DNA from 4 places in the Micromonospora ureilytica genome. Region 4 is predicted to be linked to each of the others. Evidence: riboswitches for the same ligand, from Rfam matches in the RefSeq annotation. Region 4 holds a riboswitch; each other region holds the start of a gene.

Region 1 (4,669 bases), 4.9 Mb from region 4:
GAGCGCGAGCAGGTCGCCGACCTGCCGGTCGGCCTCGGCGGGGTGCCGGAAGCGGCCGGCCGGGTTGAGGGTGTACTCGTTGCGTCGCCCGACCCGGGTGCGGTGCAGGTAACCGCCCGCCTCCAGGTCGGCCACGATCGCCTGCGCGGCCCGTTCGGTCACGCCGACCTCGGCCGCGACGTCACGCAGTCGGGCGGTCGGGTCGCGGGCGATTGCCAGCAGGACGTGCCCGTGATTGGTGAGGAACGTCCAGTTCCGCCCGCCGTCGGTGTCGCCCGTCACCGTGCTCGCCATCGTTGACCGCCTTTCGGGATGTCCGCCTGCCCTCGGGAGAGTCTGGTCCGCCCTGCCCCGTCACGGTTGCCCAGGGGGCGACCGGGGGTCAACGTATGAAATCTAAATCACGCATACCTTGACGCATCTTACGGTGCGTGTGACGGTGGAGCACGAGCCAGCGCCCGCCACCCGGCCGGCGGCGAGCCGGCTTGACCAGGTCAGACGCGTCGAGACGAGGTGCGGGATGAGTCATACCGGGAGCGTCGGCGGTCAGCCGGGTTCGCAGCGGATCACCGACCGGGCGTCCGTGCTCAGCGAGCCGACCCTCGCGTACGCCGAGCTGGTCGCCGGCAACCGGCGCTTCGTCGGTGGCGCCCCCCGCCACCCCAACCAGGATGCCGGGCGCCGCGCCGCCGTGGCCGACGGGCAACACCCGTTCGCGGTGGTCGTCGGCTGCTCCGACTCCCGGCTGGCCGCCGAGATCATCTTCGACCGAGGGCTGGGGGACCTGTTCGTGGTCCGCACGGCTGGACACACCGCCGGGCCCGAGGTGCTCGGCAGTGTCGAGTACGCGGTGACCGTGCTCGGCACTCCGCTGGTGGTGGTGCTCGGCCACGACTCGTGCGGTGCGGTGCAGGCCGCCCGAGAGGCCGCGGCGACAGGTACCGCACCGAGTGGGCATCTGCGCGCGGTGGTCGACGCCGTGCTGCCCAGCCTGCGCCGGGCCGAGGCCGAGGGCGTGGACGACATCGACGGCATCGTCGACATCCACATCGCACAGACCGTCGAGACGCTGCTCGGGCAGTCCCCCGTGCTGGCCGAGGAGGTGGCGCGGGGGCGGTGCGCGGTGGTGGGCGTGTCCTACCGGCTGGCCGCCGGAGCGGTGCGCCCGGTGGCCGCCGTGCCGGCTGGCTTCGCGACGCTGGACGCCCCGACCGAATCGACCGACCCGGCTGCCCCTGCCACCGTCTGACGCGACGAGGGCCGCTCCGCGTCACGCGCGGAACGGCCCTCGACCGGGGATCGTGCGGGTCAGAGCAGCGACATGTGGACGTGGTCGGTGTGGTTCGACGGTCCGCTGTACGAGCTCCAGCCGGTGGCCGGGAACCAGATCTGCCGATTCCAGATCACGTAGTAGATGCCGAGACGGTCGGCGTTACGGATGAGGAACGCGGCGACGTTGTTGCCGTACGTCCGGGTGTCGTTGTTGTGCCACGGGGCGAAGCCGCTCCTCTGTAGCGACCAGTCGCAGGCGCGGCCCTTCGGGTGCTCCCACGGCCCGCCGGGGCGGTAGCAGCCGACGAACCGGTTGAAGCCGGCCGCCTTGACCTCCTTGTACGCGTGCAGCGTGCGCGGCGTGATGCAGCCGGACGTGGTGGGGTCGTTCTCACTGCACGACTGGGGCTTCCAGTCACCGTCGGCCGTGCGACCCGGGCCGATCTTCGCGACCTTGGAGGTGGCATCCACCAGGCCGCCGGTGAAACCCTTGCCGCCGACGAGGGAGAGCGCCTTGTCGGCCTCGCTCTTGCGCTTCGCCATCAGGGCGGTCTGCTTCTGCTGCTCCCGGACCTCGGTGTCGAGGGCCAGCTTGGCCTGCTCGGCGCGGGCCTTCACCTCGTTGACCTCGGAGAGCTTCTTCTCGTTGACCATGTTCATCTCGTCGAGCATCCCGGCGCGCTGGACGAACGAGTCGGGCGCATCGCTCTCCAGCAGCATCGCGACCGCGCCGATCCGGCCGGTCCGGTACGCCTGGGCGGCGATCTGCGCGACCTGCGGGGCCAACGCGTCCAGGTCGGCCTTTGCCCGGTCGACCTCCGCCGCCAACTCGCCCTGCCGCTTCTTGGACTTGTCCAGCTTGGACTTTGCGGCGGAGTAGTCGCGGTTGGCCTGCTCGATGACGTCGTTGAGCAGCTTGGGCTCGCCGTCCTCCTCGTGCCCGGACGGTGTGGGAGTCGTCGGGGCGGCGTGCGCCGGGAGCGGCCCGGCGAGCACGGTCAGTGCGGCGATCACGGCCACCACGGGAGTCAACCAGCGGCGTAGGGGTGCCGTCACAATGTTCCCTTCCGTCGACCGCCGACCGGGTTAGCTGACGGGTTCGGGGCGGAAGTGGCCCCTACCGCTGACGCGGATTCACCCCAGGTACCTGGGTCCCCGGCTCGCCGGTTGGCGATTGGGCGGTGGCACCGCAGGCGCCGCTTCGCGCCTTCATCGGTAACCGGCAGCGAGGTTACCCGAGAGTCGACCGGGTGAGCTACGCCTGGATGCCGACCAAAAGCGTCATTTCGCCATAGCGTTGAGTGACCAGTGACGTGGTTCTCAGGGTGGATGCCCGATCTGGTCACGCTGAGGAGTGTCACCATGCCGTATCCGTGCTCCTGTTCGACTCCGGCCACCTGTCGGTGGCCTGGGATGGGGGTGCGATCCGCGGCTGGTCCGGCTCGTCGGAGCCGACCGTTCGCGGTGAGCTGAGTGCGGCAAGTGCCTCGCTGCGGTCCGGCTGGGGTCGCCGGGCGGGGGCGTCGGTGGACGGCGTCGCATCGGTGCGGCCGGCGGCGGTCACCACTGCGGCCAGCCCGGTGGTCAGCGGCACGGCGGCGATCAGACCGAGGGTGGCGACCGCGCTGCGGACGATCTCCTGCGCGAGGAACTCACTGGTGAGGATCTGCCCGATCGGCCGCGAGTCGGCAGTGAGCAGGAGCAGCAGGGGCAGCGACGCGCCCGCGTACGCCAGCACGATGGTGTTGACTGTGGAGGCGATGTGCGCGCGGCCGACCCGGGTGGCCGCACGGTACAGCTGCAACCGGGTCAGGCCGGGGTTGGCGTTCGCCAGCTCGGTGACGGTGGCCGCCTGGGTGACCGTCACGTCGTCGAGCACACCGAGCGATCCGATGATGATTCCGGCGAGCAGCAGACCGTGCAGGTCCACGTCGCCCTGGAACATCGACAGGGTGGTGGCGTCCTCGCTGCCGAAGCCGGTGAGGTGGGTCGCGGCCGTGGCGATTGTGGCGAGCACGCCGGTCAGCACCAGGCTGCCCAGGGTGCCGAGCACCGCGACCGAGGTCTGTGCGGTGACCCCGTGGGTCAGGTAGAGCACCACGAACATGATCAGGGCCGCGCCGACCACCGCCACCAGCAGTGGTGACCGGCCGGCGCCGATGCCGGGCAGCACGAAGGTGAGCAGGATGGCGAAGCTGGCGGCCAGCCCGGCGAGCGCGGCCAGACCTCGCCACCTACCGAACGCGACGATCGCGGCCGCGAAGACCACCGCCAGCCACACCATCGGGGTGCCGCGTTGGTGCTCGGCGATGTTCCAGTTGCTGGTGGTGGGATCGGTCGGGTCGGCGAGTTCGACAAGGATGACCTCGTCGCCGACCTCGACCCGGGGTGCGCCGGGTCCGTCGGGCACCGGTGTCTGGACCTGCTGGCCGGCGGTCGGCCCGTCGTCCACCCGGACGTCGACAGTGCCGCACCGCCCGTCGCCGACCCTCGGTGTGCCCTCGGGAACCGACGGCACCGGCGGGCACGGCTCGCTCACCACCCGGGTGACGGTGCCGGGGTAGCGCGGCACGTCCGCACCACCATCGGTCTGCGGTGACCCGCCGCGCGGCCAGAGCAGCGCCGCGGCCAGCACGGTGGCGACGAAGAGGGGTACGACCGTCAGGACGAGGATCCGTCGCACCCGTGGTGGGGCGGACGGAGCAGAGTGAGTGTGGTCGGCGGCCAAGGCGGGAACTCCCAACGATCCGGTGCGTGGTACGGGTCAGCGGGCCGGGCGGTTCACCGTTTCGGTGGGAAACGCGGCGGACGGCGGGGCGCATCGCTGCCTGATCAACGCTTGATCACGGACGGTCAGTGCTCGGCCCGGTCGGCCGGAGGCGACGCCACATGGTGGTGTCGCCGGTGCCCGACTGTGCAGCGGCATACGGAAGGCCATCGTGGGAGATGCTAGCCAGCCGACCCGGGGCTTGCAGGTCGTGGCGGGGTGTCGGGCGGTCGAACCGCCCGCACGGCGGTCCCGGGGCCGTCAGCCGCGCTTCATGAGCCGGCCGACCGCCGCCATCATTTCGGTGGCCATCTCGTCGGCCCGGCCCTCGGCGGCGCCCTCGTGCATGCAGTGCCGGGCGTGCCCGTCGAGCAGCCCGAGGGCCACCTTGTCGAGGGCGGCCTGGATGGCGGAGATCTGGGTGAGCACGTCGATGCAGTAGCGGTCGTCGTCGACCATCTTCTCGATGCCCCGGACCTGCCCCTCGACGCGGCGGAGCCGCGCGAGCAGCTGGTCCTTGCTGGCGGTGTATCCGCGGATCGGGGTGGGTGCGGTCATGCCGACCAGGATAGCGTACCCCCAGGGGGTATGGTACGGTCGTGGTCGGATGAGATACCCCCACGGGGTACC
Region 2 (4,669 bases), 5.3 Mb from region 4:
CGCGCTGCTGGTCAGCGCCAAGCCGGACACGCTCACCGAGCAGCTCACCATCCTCGACCGGCTCGCCGCGCGGGAGCGCAAGGAGGTCGAGGGCGTGCTGGCCGTACGGGCCAAGTACGACGGTGAGAAGCAAAAGCTGGACGCGCTGATCGTCACCCAGACCAAGCAGCAGAACGAGCTGGCGGCCAAGAAGAAGCAGATCGACGCCGAGATCAAGCAACTCGAGGCGTCGATGCCGAAGACCACCGTCAAGACCGCGGCCTGCCCGACGATCAACGGAGTGTTCAGCGCGGCCGCCCGCACCGCGATCAAGACCGCCTGCGGCAAGGTCGGCAAGCCGTACGTCTGGGGTGCCACCGGGCCGAACTCGTTCGACTGCTCGGGACTGACCCAGTACGCCTACAAGGCGGCCGGGATCTACCTAACCCACCACACCGGTGACCAGTGGAACGAGGGCAAGGCCGTTTCGCGAGCCGACGCCCGGCCCGGTGACCTGGTCTTCTTCTTCTCCGGCCTGAGTCATGTCGGGCTCTATCTGGGCAACAACACAATGGTGCACGCGCCACGTGCCGGCAAACCGGTGCAGGTGTCCAGCATCAACACCATGCCCGTCGCCGGGTTCCGTAGACCCGGCTGATCCACCCAGCGCCAACACGACGGCCCCCGGTCACCGACCGGGGGCCGTCGTGGTTTCTCAGCGGGGCGCTCCCACCGGGGATGGCAGCAGCTGCACGTCGGCGAGGTCGACGTACATGATCCGGTGGCCGAACTGGATCTGCGCGTAGCGGTTCTTGCCGCGAATCACCGTCCAGTCGCCGGGCGAGGAGCCGTCGACGGTGCTGGCCCGGTAGTACTCGCCAGCCAGCACCGCGCCGACGGCGTACCGCTGCCCGGCGGTCAGGGTGTACTGCAGCGGCGAGATCGCCTGGTAGGGCACCCCGTCCGGGTACGCCGACTGCTCCGGGTAGGCCCGTCCGTACACCGGAATGGTGGTCCGGCCGGGCTTCGGGGTGGCCACGACACCGACGGTCCAGCTGGCGGTCGGCGCGGACGCCGGGTTGTGGAACCAGGCCCGCTGCCCGAGGTACCAGATCGCCGTCCAGTCGCCCTGCCGTCCGGCCAGCGCGTACGTCTGCCCGGCGGAGGCCCGGGCACCGTGGTCCGACACGGCCATCGTGTTCGGGGTGCCGTCCGGGCGGAGCGCGATGTCGTTGACCAGTGGCGCGTCCGCGGACGGTGCGCTGCGCAGCACGACCGCCGAGGAGCCGCGCGGCGCGCACGGGACGCCTGCGGTGACGCAGTCGGTGAACGCCGGCCGGTTGGTGGCGTAGTCCGGGTAGATCCGGACCAGCCCGGTGGCCGGGGTGCCGGTGTCCAGTCGAGGTGCGTGCAGCAGGTCGAAGTAGTGCGTCCAGTCCCAGTACGGCCCCGGATCCCAGTGCATTCCCCGCACTGTCGAGGGGATGGTGCCGGGCACGTTGTCGTGGCCGATGATGTGTTGGCGGTCCAGTGGGATGCCCAGCCGCAGCGCCAGGTGCCGGACCAGCTTCGCCGAGGTCCGGTACATCGCCTCGGTGTACCAGGTGCCCTGCGCCGCGAAGCCCTCGTGTTCCAGACCGATCGACTTGGCGTTGACGTACCAGTTGCCGGCGTGCCAGCCGACGTCAGTGGTCCGCACGTGCTGGGCGATGTGCCCGTCGACCGAGCGCAGCGAGTAGTGCCAGCTCACGTAGGTCGGATCCTGGACGAGTTGCAGTGTCGTCGCCCAACTCGCCTCGGTGTCGTGGATGACGATGTACTCGATCTTCTGCCGCGCGGGCCGGTCGGAGAGGTCGTGGTTGCCGTAGTCCCCGTCGCCGAACGCCTCGTAGGGCGCCGGGATCCATTCACAGGAGATGGTGCGGGGGCACTCCACCCCGTCCGGGCGGGCCAGCCGGCGCAGACCCAGCCGGTCCAACCAGGAACGCTCGGGCCGCACCGTACGGGCCGGCAGGGTGATCCGCTGGCCGTCGTCGGTCACCCGGGTCTGGCCCGCGCCGATGGTGGTGAAGACCTCGTCGGCGAAGGCCGCGGCGGCGTCGGCGCTGTCCGCGCCGGAGTAGCGGGCCACCGCGCCGTACCAGGCCGCCGGGTCGGTGTCCGCGCCGACCGGCGCGTTCAGATCCCGTTGGTACGCGCTCAGCAGCGCGGCCCCACCCCGGATGTTGAGGCCCGCGTCGGTGCGCAGTGCCTCGGGGGTGGCACCGGTCAGCGTGGCGGCGGCGTCCACGGTCTGCAACGCGGCGGTGGACGGCGCGGGGGCCTCGACGGGCCGGGGCGCGGGCACCCGGGCGGGACGGGAGTCGTCGCCGCGTGGGTCCTCGGCGCCGGCGTCGTGGTGACCGCGCCCCGGTAGGGCAGCCACGTGCCGGGCGTCGGTCAGGTGCATCGGGCCGTACCCGCCACTGGTGCTCGGTGTGCCGGCGTTGGTGTCCCAGCGCGACTCCAGGTAGGAGACGCCGAGCAGCACGACGGTCGGCACGCCGTACTCGGTGGCCGCGGCGGCGTACTGGTGTTGGCGGTCGGTGGTGGGCGCGGCGGCGGCCGGGCCGACGGAGAGCGGCACCGTGGTCGCGGCGGCGACCACGGTGGCGGCGAGCAGTGCCCGCCAGCCGGTCGACAGGGTTGGATGGTGCATCGAACCCCCTAGATTCTCGCGGAGTGAGGTCAGGTCACCATCGCGCCGCCCGGGAGGTCAGGTCAATACCTTTCCATCTATCGAAGCATGCGGAAAGAATTCTTCACACACGGTCGGTGACCTCGTCCAATCCGTACGGAGTGTCACGGCCGCATGGGTTGCGGATCGGTAACAAGCGTCTCTACTCTGGTCATTCGTCGGCCCGACAGCAGCTCCGCCCAGCCCGGGCGGTAACGGACCGACACCGCCGAGTCGTTTCCGAGCGAACCGGGGACCCAGGTCCCTCGGGGTGAATCCGCAGCCACTGCGGTAGGGCGCCGACTTCCCGCCCGAACCCGTCAGCTAACCCGGTAGGCGGTCAGGAAGAAGGAGTACGGAACCCCGGTGGCACTCCATGCCCCGCGGCCGTCGTCCGAGCGGTCGGCATCAGCCGGCCCGCCGTCGATCGTGCCGCGCCCACGCTGGTCCCGCTTCACCACCGCACTCGCCGCGCTGGCCGGCATCGCCGTCGTCCTGACCGGCACTGCCACGGCGGCCCACGCAGACCCGTCCGTCGCCGAGATCGAGCGCCAGATCGACGCCGACTGGAACAAGCTCGAACCGATCATCGAACGGCACAACGCCACTCGCACCGACCTCGCCGCGAAGCGCAAGCAGGCCGACGCGCTGGCCGCCCGGATCACCCCGCTGGAGCGTCAGGTCGACGCCGCGATGGACAAGGTCAGCGCCCTGGCCGTACGCGCCTACATGGGTGAGAACGTCTCGACAGTCAACGCGATGCTGGGGAGCCGGTCGCCGAGCGAGGTGGTCGGTCAGCTCGAAATGCTCGACCGCTTCGCGCACAACCAGCAGAAGGACGTACGCCAGGTGGCCGACCTGCGCGACCAGCTGGCCGCGCAGAAGGCGCCGCTGGACGAGATGGTGGCCCAGCTGGCCCGCACCGAAGCTCAGCTGGCGGCGAAGAAGAAGCAGATCAACGACGAGATCGACCGCCTGCAGAAGCTGCGCCTCAAGGTGTACGGCAGCGGCGGCGGCGGCCCGCTGCGCCCAGCGCCCTGCCCGGGCAGCTACCCCGGCGGCGCCGCGGGCACCGCTGTCAAGTTCGCCTGCGCGCAGATCGGCAAGCCCTACGTCTGGGGTGCCGAGGGTCCGAACTCGTACGACTGCTCCGGGCTGATGCTGGCCGCCTGGGCGAAGGCCGGTGTGTCGCTGCCGCACAACGCCGCCGCGCAGAGCCGCGTCACGAAGGACGTCAGCAAGGGCGACCTGCGCCCCGGCGACCTGGTCTTCTACTACAGCGACATCCACCACGTCGGCATGTACGTCGGCGGCGGCTGGGTGGTGCACGCCTCGCAGGCCGGTCAACCGGTCAAGATGAAGAAGGTCGACGACGGCCCGATCCACAGCTACGGCCGCCCGGGCTGACCCCGGGTGATCGAAGGGCCCGCCGCGATCCGTCGCGGCGGGCCCTTGTCGTCGTGGTTCTAGCGGGTGAACCTCAGCGGGTTGGCCAGGTGCGCCAGTGCTGCCAGGCGCGGCTGGGCGTCGGCCCCCGCTGGCCCTGGTAGCGCGAGCCGTAGACCGCCGAGCCGTACGGGTGCTCGGCCGGCGAGGAGAGCCGGAAGATGCAGAGCTGCCCGATCTTCATGCCCGGCCACAGGGTGATCGGCAGGTTCGCCACGTTCGAGAGTTCCAGGGTCACGTGACCGGAGAAGCCCGGGTCGATGAAACCGGCGGTGGAGTGCGTGAGCAGCCCGAGCCGGCCCAGGGAGCTCTTGCCCTCCAGTCGGCCGGCGAGTTGGTCACCCAGCGAGATGACCTCCAGCGTCGAGGCGAGCACGAACTCCCCCGGGTGCAGCACGAACGGCTCGCCGTCGGGGACCTCGACCACCGATGTCAGGTCGTCCTGCTGCATGGCGGGGTCGATGTGGGTGTAGAGGTGGTTGTTGAAGACCCGGAACAGCCGGTCGAGTCGGACGTCGATGCTGGACG
Region 3 (4,669 bases), 3.2 Mb from region 4:
GCTGGGCGACGCGGGTGCTGACCAGCCTCGCCGTCGTCGCGGCCCTGGCGCTCGGCGCGGGCCCGGCCACGGCCGCCGCGCCAACGCCCAGCCCGGTGCCAGCCCCGAGCGCGATGCCAGCCCCGAGCGTGATGCCAGCCGGCGGGCCGCTGGCGGCCTCCTGCCGGCACGTGGGGGCGCACAGTGCGGCGTGCCCGGCGATACCGTCGAAGGCCGCCGAGGAGTCGGTTCCAGCATGGTCGGTCGACACGTCGGCGGCGCTCCCCGCTGATCAGGGCACCATCGCGGCGGGCGCGCTGCCGATCCGCGCGGCGGAGTCCGACCGGCTGCCCCTCGTCGACGCTGCGAGCGGCCGGGCATCCCGGGCCCCACCCCGGCGCTGAGCCACCGGGACGACCGTCCCGTCACCGCGCCCTGTCGACTCACCCGCTTCCCACCACGCCGACCCGTGGTCCTCCGTGGCCCGCTGGCCGGCGCGGCTCCCATCGCACTGCTCTCTCCCCGAGGTGCCGACCATGGAGACCGTCGTCTTCTACCAGTTCGTGACCGAGGTGCCGCAGGCCGCCGCCATCTGGTCGACCCTGTTCCTGTTGACCCTGGGCCTCCTCACCGTGCTGGCCGCCCGCCCCGAACGGGACCAGCCCACCGACGACCGGCCCCCGGCCGTGCCCACCGTGCGGGAGTTGGCCGCCGCCGAGGCCGTCGACAGGCGTCGCTACGCCGAGGAGGTGGCCGTCGCCGCGGCCGGCGCGGCCACCACCGCCCGGCGGCGACGCGCCGCCTGGCTGGCCGCTCAGGAGCAGATGGAGCGGGCCTGGATCGGGTACGACGAGGCGGACACCGCCGCGCGTCGCTTCGCGGGCGCCGGCGCACTGCCCACTCCGCAGACTCCGCACACCCCCTCCGAGTACGCGGCCCGGGAGCGCTATCTGCACCGCGCGGCGATGGCGGCGTACTGGCGGGGCGATCTGACCATGGCTCAGCTCGGCGACGTGTTCGGGCACCGGCACGGCTGGGATCCCCGACGACACCCGGTCGAGCAGGAGGCGCTGATCAGCCGGGTGATCCGGGATGCGCGGCTGGTCGACTACCAGGTGGCCACCGGCCGCGAGCGGGCCGCCTGGCGCGACGCCGAGTTGGCCGCCGAGTCGGCTCGCACCCTCGCCGAGGAGGCGTACGTGGCGGAGGCCCGGCTGCGCCCGACCCCGGCGCCCACCCGCCGGACGGTGGCCAGGGCGTTGCGTCCCGCCGTCGTGGCACGGTGGCGGCCGGCCCGGGTGGGTTGAGCCCGATCCGTGATGTGAGGCCGGTCACCGAATTGCTGAACCGGACGTCCGGCGCGATCGGCGTCATTGTTCCCGCGATTGTGGTCGCGTTCTTTCCGGCCTGTCCGGTTGTCGCCCGGAGGCGTCACCGTAACCGGTTGTCCCATCGAGTCACATCATCTGCAATACGCGCAGAAATTGGCGCGCCAATTGGGGTTTACGCAGGTGAACCTGGCTTGGCAGGGCGCGAAGTGGCCAGTAGTGTCGTCCCGTCCGGTGCGGTAACCGATCGCAAGACGCGACGCCGCATCGACCCGCTCAATCGTGATCTACGAACCGGGGACCCATCAGTAAGTCCGGGGTGAATCCGCGAGCCACGGCCCGCGGTAGGGCGATCTTCCCGCCCGAATCCGTCAGCTAACCCGGTAGGCGGTGTCGGAAGGAGTCAACTCCTCGTGCAGCACCTTTCCACCCCTCGGTTGTTCCCTCGCCTCCACGGCGCGGCGGTGCGCCCGCTCATTCGTCCAGTGACGGTGAGCTGACCCCCGGGTCATCGCCTTTCCCGCCCGGCCACTCCGGGCGTTCCCCTGAGCGGTTCACCATCCGCGGGCCACGGTCCGCGCGCTGGCGCCTGCCCGGATACCGGTCCGGCCCCGGTGTGCCGCTCTCCCCCCGATCCGTGGAGGACCCCGTGAAGCACACCCTGCAGCGTCAGCTCCGCCGCCTCGCCACCGAGCGTCCGTACCAGATCGTCGCCGCCTCCGCCGCGGCCCTCGCGATCGCCACCACCACCGGCGCCCTGCTCACCACGGCCGACGACGCCCCGGCCGGCCAGCGCACCGCGACCACGGCCGCCGAGATGCGCAGCGACGTCGCCGCCTCCCGCGGTGACGTTCGGGACGCGTCCCCCTCGGCCAGCGCCACGCCGAGCACGGCCGCCCCGGCCACCAGCGCCGCGTCACCCGCCGCCAAGGCCAGCAGCAACCCGGACCTGACCCGGAAGCCGGAGCGGCCGAAGCCGCCCGCGACCAAGGTGCTCGACTACGACTACGAGGCGCAGAACACCTACTACAACTGCGGCCCGGCGGCCACCCGGAACGCGCTCAGCGCCGCCGGCATCGACCGCACCCAGGAGGAGCTCGGCGCCGAGCTGGGCACCACCGAGATGGGCACCAACTCGGCCGAGGACACCACCCGGGCGCTCAACGCCGAGGTGAAGGGCTCCCCGTACCGGACCCGGATGTTCCCCGGCGCGCCCAGCCCGGCACAGATGGACCGGCTCCAGGCCGACGTCGTGAAGGCCATCACCGACGGCCGCGGCGTGGTGGCGAACGTCGTCGGCGACGCCACCGACACCGACGGCGGCTGGCACTCCTACGGCGGCGGGCACTACATCGCCGTCGTGGGTTACAAGGACAACGGTCGCACCGTGCGGATCGCCGACTCGGCGAACCCGGCCGACCCGTCGTACTGGGTCACCACGATCGACCTGGCCAACTGGATCACCAGCCGGGGCTACTCCGCCTGACCCGGGCACACCGACCGCCGCGGGCGCCGTCTCCCACAAGGAGCCGGCGCCCGCGGCGTCTGCACGCGTGGCAGCCGGGCGTACGCCGTCATCGACGACTCTCGTGGCGGGCCGTGAACCGTGGGAGACTGCGGCCGTGGTGGAGAAAACGGGTGGTCACGCCGGCCGCAGGCCGGTCCTGCTGCTACTGCACGGCATGGGCGCGACCGGGGACGTGTGGTTGCCCTGGGCGCCGTACCTCGAGCAGCACTGGCCCGGTCGGTGGCTGGCACCGGACCTCGCCGGCCACGGCTGGGCGCCGCCGCTGCCGTCGTACTCCTTTGTGGGCCTCGCCCAGCAGGTCGCGCAGGCCCTCGCCCCCGACGACCGGCTGGTCGTGCTCGGGCACTCGCTGGGTGGGGTGGTCGGCCTGGCGCTGGCCGCCCGTGACGCCGGAACGCCTGTGGACGCGGTGGTCGGGCTGGGCATCAAGGCGCTGTGGTCACCTGCGGAGCTGACCCGCGCCGCCGAGGTCGCCGCCCGCCCGGTGAGCTGGTTCGCCAGCCGCACCGAGGCGGCTCGCCGCTACCTGCGTGTCTCCGGACTGGCCGGCCTGCTGTCACCGGACCATCCGGTGGTGGACGCCGGTCTGCGGCAGGTCGACGGCCGCTGGCGCCTCGCCATGGACCCGACCGCCTTCGCCGTCGGCGAACCCGATTTGGCCGCGCTGCTCGCGGCGACCGACGTGCCGGTGGTCCTGGCGCGCGGGGAGAACGACCCGATGGTCACCGACGAACAACTCAAGGAGTACGGCGTACCTGTCGCCACGCTGCCCGGTCTCGGCCACAACGCGCACGTGGAGGACCCGGCCGCGGTGCTGGCGCTGCTCGACAGGTACCGCTGAGCGGCTAGGCCGACGCCGACGCGGTAAGTGTCTCCGCGGGCGCCAGCTCCCGGCGGGCGGCGGTCAGGAACACCTCCGCGTACGACTCGGCCGGGAAGTCACCCAGGTAGCGGCGGCGGGTGGCCCAGCGGGCCTCGGCCAGCGGGTCGGTGTCCAACAGTGCGGTCAGCACCTCGTCCACGTTGGACATGTCCCGGCGCAGCACGTAACCCGACCCGGCCAGCGGGAACCGCTCCACGAACCGGTCGCCCTCGTCGCCCATGTCGGTGACCGCGTACGGCTTGCCGGAGTAGAGGAAGTCCGAGATCACGCCGGACACGTCGGAGACCAGCGCGTCGGAGGAGTTGACGCACTCGGTCAGGCTCAGCTCCCGGGCCGCCGCGCCGACCACGTGCTGGCGGCCGGTGCGGGCCCGGTCGGCGACGAGCAGCTCGGTCAGGCGGCCCAGCTGGCGGGCCGACGCCGGGTTCTGCCCGGTGTACGGGTGGGCCCGCAGGATCACCGTCGCGCCGCGCTCCAGCAGCCGGTGCAGCAGCTCCTCGGCCACCGGCAGCGAGCAGTAGTCGGCGTCGGCGTGGTGCCCGGTCCAGGTCGGCGTGTACAGCACCGTCGGGTGCGCCAGCCCTCGCGCGGGCTCCGGGCGTACCTCGATCGACTCGACCTGCGGGCGACCCACCACCACGAACTTGTCCGCCGGGATCTGCACCCCGGCGCGGCCGTACCTGTCGATCGCCGCCTGCCCGGCCACGAAGATCCGGTCGAAGATCCCCGACACCGGGTTGGCGCTCGGCGCCTTGTCGCTGTCGCCGTGGTGCAGCTGGATGTGGGTGAGCTGGGTGAAGCGGACGCAGTGGCTGTTCTTCGCACCGTGGTTGACGTAGAACGCCACTCGCAGGCTCGGCACCAACGCCTCGTCCAGCGCACCCAGGGTGGGGCAGTAGACCACCGGCGCGTCGGTGGCCGCCGCGATCGGGGCCAGGAACTCCGGCTCGC
Region 4 (4,669 bases):
ACTCGGCGGAGATCTTCGCGGTGGCGGCGGCGGAGATCCGTCGGCTCTACCCCGACCTGCCGCTGCCGACAGCCGTCCGCTCCACCGGGGTCGAACCGGTCGAGCTGGTGGTGCCCCCCACCGGGTTGGAGACCGCGACGGTGGAGGCCGCCGCCGGCCTGCTGGCCGAGGTGGAGGGCACGGTCGGGGTGATCACGCCGGTCCCCCGCCGCGACGAGGTCGCCGGTTGGCTCGGCGCGCTCGGCGCGCCGAGGTTGCAGGTGGTGACCAGCCTGGAGGCCAAGGGCATGGAGTACGACGGGGTGGTGCTGGTCGCCCCGAGCGAGATCCGGGCGGATCCGGGCGCCGGGGTACGCACCCTGTACGTGGCGCTCTCCCGGGCCACCCAGCGGCTCACCACCATCGACCCGACCGGCTGACCTGCGCGGACCGCCGTCGGCGAGAGGCGCTGCACGTACACTTGCACACATAGCGATGTGAGCATACATTTGACCGGGTCCCGGCCAGCGACGGAAGGTGGTTCTCGTGGGCGCAGGTCATGACCACCACCATGGGTCCGTCGCCAATGCCGCACACCAGCACCGGGGTCGACTCTGGGCCGCATTCGGGCTGCTCGCCACCCTGATGGTGGTCGAGGCGGTGGTCGCCCTGCACACCGGCTCGCTCGCCCTGCTCTCCGACGCCGGGCACATGTTCACCGACGTGCTCGGCATCGGGATGGCGCTCGCCGCGATCACGGCGACCCGGCGGGCCACCGGCGACCCGCAACGCACCTTCGGGCTCTACCGACTCGAGGTGCTCGCCGCGCTGGCCAACGCCGTCCTGCTCTCCGGCGTCGCGATCTACGTGGTGATCGAGGCGATCCGCCGTTTCGGCGATCCGCACCAGGTCATCGCCGGCCCGATGCTCGCGGTGGCCGTGCTCGGCCTGCTCGCGAACATCGGCGCCTTCGCCCTGCTGCGCGCCGGGGCCCGGGAGAGCATCAACCTCCAGGGCGCCTACCTGGAGGTCCTCGGCGACCTGCTCGGCTCGCTCGGCGTCATCGGCGCGGCACTGCTCATCACCGTCACCGACTGGTGGTGGGCCGACCCCCTGGTCGCGGTCGCCATCGGCGTGTTCATCCTGCCGCGCACCTGGCGGCTGGCCCGCGCCGCCGTCCGCATCCTGGTGCAGGCCGCCCCTGAGCACCTCCAGGTGACCGCCGTGCACGACCGGCTGGCCGCGGTCCCCGGTGTCGTCGAGGTGCACGACCTGCACGTCTGGACGCTCACCTCGGGCATGGATGTGGCCTCCGCACACCTGACCATGGCACCCGGCGCGGAGGTCGGCGCGGTGCTCACCGCAGCGCGTACGGCCCTGCACGACGACTTCCGCATCGAGCACGCGACACTGCAGATCGAGCCCGGCGCCGACTCCGGAGCGTGTGGCTCCATCGAATGGTGACGGGGCTTTTCGGAACATTGCTCGACTTTCGCCGTAATTTTCCGTGATGACGCACGCACCGTCCGTCACATTGGCTGCAGCGGCCCCATCGGCACCGGTAGGCTCGGTCCCGGCCTCCACCAGGCGGCGCCCTCCCGGCGCCGGTGGTGGTCGCCGCCTAATCGCCCAGCTGGGCGAACCGGGGAACCATGTTTCTGGGGTGCATCCGCGTCAGCGGTAGGGATCTTCCGTCCCGAACCCGTCAGCTAACCCGGTCGGCGGCTGACGGAAGGACATGCTCAGTGGCACCAGCACGACCACCCGCCGCCCGACTGGCGGCCCTGATCGTCGCGATGTTCGCCCTCGGCGTCGCGCTTCCGGCCGGCACCGCCTCGGCCGCTCCCCCAACCGGATCGCGGGCCGCCGCACCCGACTCCGACGAGGAGGGCGGCACCCCGGCGTTGCGCGCCCAACTCGAGGCGGCCAGCAAGGGCTACCTGGACGCGAAGCGCGCCCTGGACACCTCCGTACAACGGCAACAGCAACTCGCCACCCAGCTGAAGACCATCGAGGTCGAGATCGACCAGCGCAGCAGCAAGGTCGGCGAGATCGCCGGGGTGGCGTACCGCACCGGCCGGCTCGGCGCGATGTCGGCGCTGCTCAACAGCAACACTCCCGAAGGCTTCATGGACCGGGCCGCCGCGCTGGACGCGGTGGCCGCCAACGAGGACAGGGTGCTGGGCGACCTGCTGAAGAGCAAGGACCAGGCCAACCGCACCCGGGGCGCCCTGGACGGCGAGATCAACGAACAACGCAAGCAGGTCGCGGTGATGGCCAAGCGCAAGGATCAGGCCGAACGGGCCCTGACCGTGGCCACCGCACCCAAGCCGCAGACCACCGCCGACACCGGTTCCAACCGGGGCACCTCCAGCGCCAACGCGAAGGCCGCACCGCGCAACTCCGACGGCTCCTGGCCCTCCGAGTCGTGCAGCGTCAACGACCCCACGCCGGCCAACGGCTGCATCACCCCGCGCACCCTGCACGCCCTCAACCAGGCCAAGGCCGCGGGCTTCACCCGGTACGTCTCGTGCCACCGCCCCAGCGGCTCCGGTGAACACCCGAAGGGTCGGGCCTGCGACTTCGCCGCACAGAAGAGCGGCTTCGGTGGAGCCGCCACCGGCGGCGACAAGACGTACGGCAACAACCTTGCCGCGTACTTCATCCGCAACGCGGACCGGCTCGCCGTGCTCTACGTGATCTGGTACAAGCAGATCTGGCTGCCCAGCAGCGGGTGGAAGTCGTACAGCGGGGCGCACGGCACCCCGTCGACCGACCACACCAACCACGTACACCTGTCGGTCTACTGACCCACGCGTCGTGATGCCTGTGAGCCATCGGTGATGGCTCACAGGCATCACCTGCGTCCGGGCCGGGCTACGTCGCCGGACGTACCCCTGATGTCGTCGCTCGTCGGACGACCCGGCCGGGGCCGGCGGGCAGCATCGCGGTATGCCTCGGATCCGACCCAGCACCCGCAAGGCGCTGCTCACCCTGCACCTCGTCACCTCACTCGGCTGGCTGGGCACCGACCTGGTGCTGCTCACCCTCGGCATCGCCGTGCAGCGGGGCGCCGACCCGGGGGTGGTCTATCCGGTCACGGCCCTGGTCGGCACGGTGCTGTTCGCGCCGCTGAGCGTCCTGGTCTGGCTGATCGGAGTCGCCAGCTCCCTGCTCACCCCGTGGGGCCTGCTGCGCCACCGCTGGGTGCTGGTCAAGCTCGTGCTCACCACGGTGATGGTCGGGCTGGTGCTGTTTCTGCTCGTCCCGAACCTGCGCCACGCCGGAGCGGTCGGCGCCGCCCTGCCCACACGGGATCGCGCCGACCTGGTCATCGCGCCGGCGGTGTCGACCAGCCTGATGATCATCGCGACCGTGCTGTCCACCTACAAGCCGTGGGGCCGGCGTCCCGCCCCCGCCGGAACCGCACTCGCGGGCCGTAGCCGCACCACCTGATCACATCGGCCGTCGACCGCGCCGGCGTGATCACACGCGGCGCTTCCATGATCGCGCTGCAACCAGGATGTAGTGGCCTCCGGGCGCCGCGAGGCCACTACATCCACGATCGAGCACGACCATGAAGCGGGGCAACGGCCGGGGCGGGTCAGGCCGGGGGTGGGGGGTTGCCGGTGCGGTCGAGGGCGGCGCCCAGGCGGGTGGCTAGGGCTAGGTGAGCGGCCTGGGCCTGGCGGAACGCGTACCGGAACAGTGGCGTCGGGGCGGTCAGGGTGATCTCGACGTCGATGCGGACCAGGCCGTCCGGCTCGGCGCGCAGTCGGGTGTGGTTTCGCACCGTGGTGGCCGGCCACTGGCGGGCCACCATGACGATCTCGTCGGCCTCGCTGATCAGCACGTCCGCGTGGTAGGTGGTCCGGAAGCGCAGCGGGCCGGCCGCCAACCGGTCGTTGATCGTGTAGCTGGCCTGCGCGCCGGGTCGGGGCGGCACCCGGCGGACCCGGACGATCAGCGGATGCAGCTCACCCTGCCTGGTCAGGTCGCTGAGCAGCGCCGCCGCCTCGGCGGGTGAGCATCGGGCCTGAACGGTGTAACTGAAGGTATCGCTGCTGAGCACACCGTCTCCCGCCGTCGTTTGGTCGCCCGATCGTCCCGTACCGATGTCTGGCTGGCAACGCCCGGACGGACACGCACTGTTGTCCCGGCATTCGCACACCGTTCGCACTACGGTCAGCTAACGGGAAATCACCAGCTGTGACGAAGGGTGGATGCATGAAGGGCTACGACCGATGAGCGGGCACGTGATGGTCTTCGCGCCCACTCCACAGCTGACGGTGACCGTGGACCAGCCCAACGACCATCCTGAGCTGCACCTGCACCCCGGCGGTCAGGGCGTCTGGCAGGCCCGGATGGTGATCTCCCTCGGTGTCGACGTGGTGCTCTGCGCAGCCCTCGGTGGCGAGATCGGCCAGGTGCTGGAGCCGCTGCTGGTCAGCGAGGGCGTGGACCTCAAGGTGGTGGTCCGTGACTCCGGTAGTGGTGGGTACGTGCACGATCGCCGGGATGGATCCCGGCAGGAGGTCGCCGACGTGCCCGGACAGCCGCTGAGCCGGCACGAGATCGACGAGCTGTACAACCTCGCCCTCGGCGAGGGCCTGCGGGCCTCGGTGAGCATCCTCAGTGGGCCGAACGAACCCTGGCTCGTGCCCGCCGACCTGTACCGACGCTTCGCCGC

What was found. A riboswitch is a leader RNA that binds a small molecule or an ion and turns the genes downstream of it on or off. The one in region 4 is predicted to bind cyclic di-AMP.
Region 1: another riboswitch for cyclic di-AMP. It lies ahead of IW248_RS22680 (coiled-coil domain-containing protein); the one in region 4 lies ahead of IW248_RS00610 (coiled-coil domain-containing protein).
Region 2: another riboswitch for cyclic di-AMP. It lies ahead of IW248_RS33765 (C40 family peptidase); the one in region 4 lies ahead of IW248_RS00610 (coiled-coil domain-containing protein).
Region 3: another riboswitch for cyclic di-AMP. It lies ahead of IW248_RS15030 (C39 family peptidase); the one in region 4 lies ahead of IW248_RS00610 (coiled-coil domain-containing protein).

Annotation. Positions count from the first base shown of each region.
Region 1 is NZ_JADOTX010000001.1:4,976,401-4,981,069, reverse strand. It holds gene IW248_RS22690 (helix-turn-helix transcriptional regulator) at 1-294, opposite strand, end outside; gene IW248_RS22685 (carbonic anhydrase) at 521-1,249, shown strand; gene IW248_RS22680 (coiled-coil domain-containing protein) at 1,309-2,328, opposite strand; cyclic di-AMP (ydaO/yuaA leader) riboswitch at 2,333-2,463, opposite strand; gene IW248_RS22675 (YibE/F family protein) at 2,630-4,000, opposite strand; gene IW248_RS22670 (metal-sensitive transcriptional regulator) at 4,301-4,597, opposite strand.
Region 2 is NZ_JADOTX010000001.1:5,428,326-5,432,994, reverse strand. It holds gene IW248_RS24845 (C40 family peptidase) at 1-637, shown strand, start outside; gene IW248_RS24840 (N-acetylmuramoyl-L-alanine amidase) at 695-2,677, opposite strand; cyclic di-AMP (ydaO/yuaA leader) riboswitch at 2,913-3,048, shown strand; gene IW248_RS33765 (C40 family peptidase) at 3,062-4,102, shown strand; gene dcd (dCTP deaminase) at 4,176-4,669, opposite strand, start outside.
Region 3 is NZ_JADOTX010000001.1:3,364,980-3,369,648, reverse strand. It holds gene IW248_RS15040 (hypothetical protein) at 1-383, shown strand, start outside; gene IW248_RS15035 (hypothetical protein) at 516-1,286, shown strand; cyclic di-AMP (ydaO/yuaA leader) riboswitch at 1,571-1,712, shown strand; gene IW248_RS15030 (C39 family peptidase) at 1,945-2,793, shown strand; gene IW248_RS15025 (alpha/beta fold hydrolase) at 2,930-3,676, shown strand; gene IW248_RS15020 (CDP-glycerol glycerophosphotransferase family protein) at 3,681-4,669, opposite strand, start outside.
Region 4 is NZ_JADOTX010000001.1:118,448-123,116, reverse strand. It holds gene IW248_RS00620 (HelD family protein) at 1-419, shown strand, start outside; gene IW248_RS00615 (cation diffusion facilitator family transporter) at 526-1,443, shown strand; cyclic di-AMP (ydaO/yuaA leader) riboswitch at 1,588-1,719, shown strand; gene IW248_RS00610 (coiled-coil domain-containing protein) at 1,725-2,789, shown strand; gene IW248_RS00605 (hypothetical protein) at 2,932-3,435, shown strand; gene IW248_RS00600 (SRPBCC family protein) at 3,584-4,051, opposite strand; gene IW248_RS00595 (PfkB family carbohydrate kinase) at 4,224-4,669, shown strand, end outside.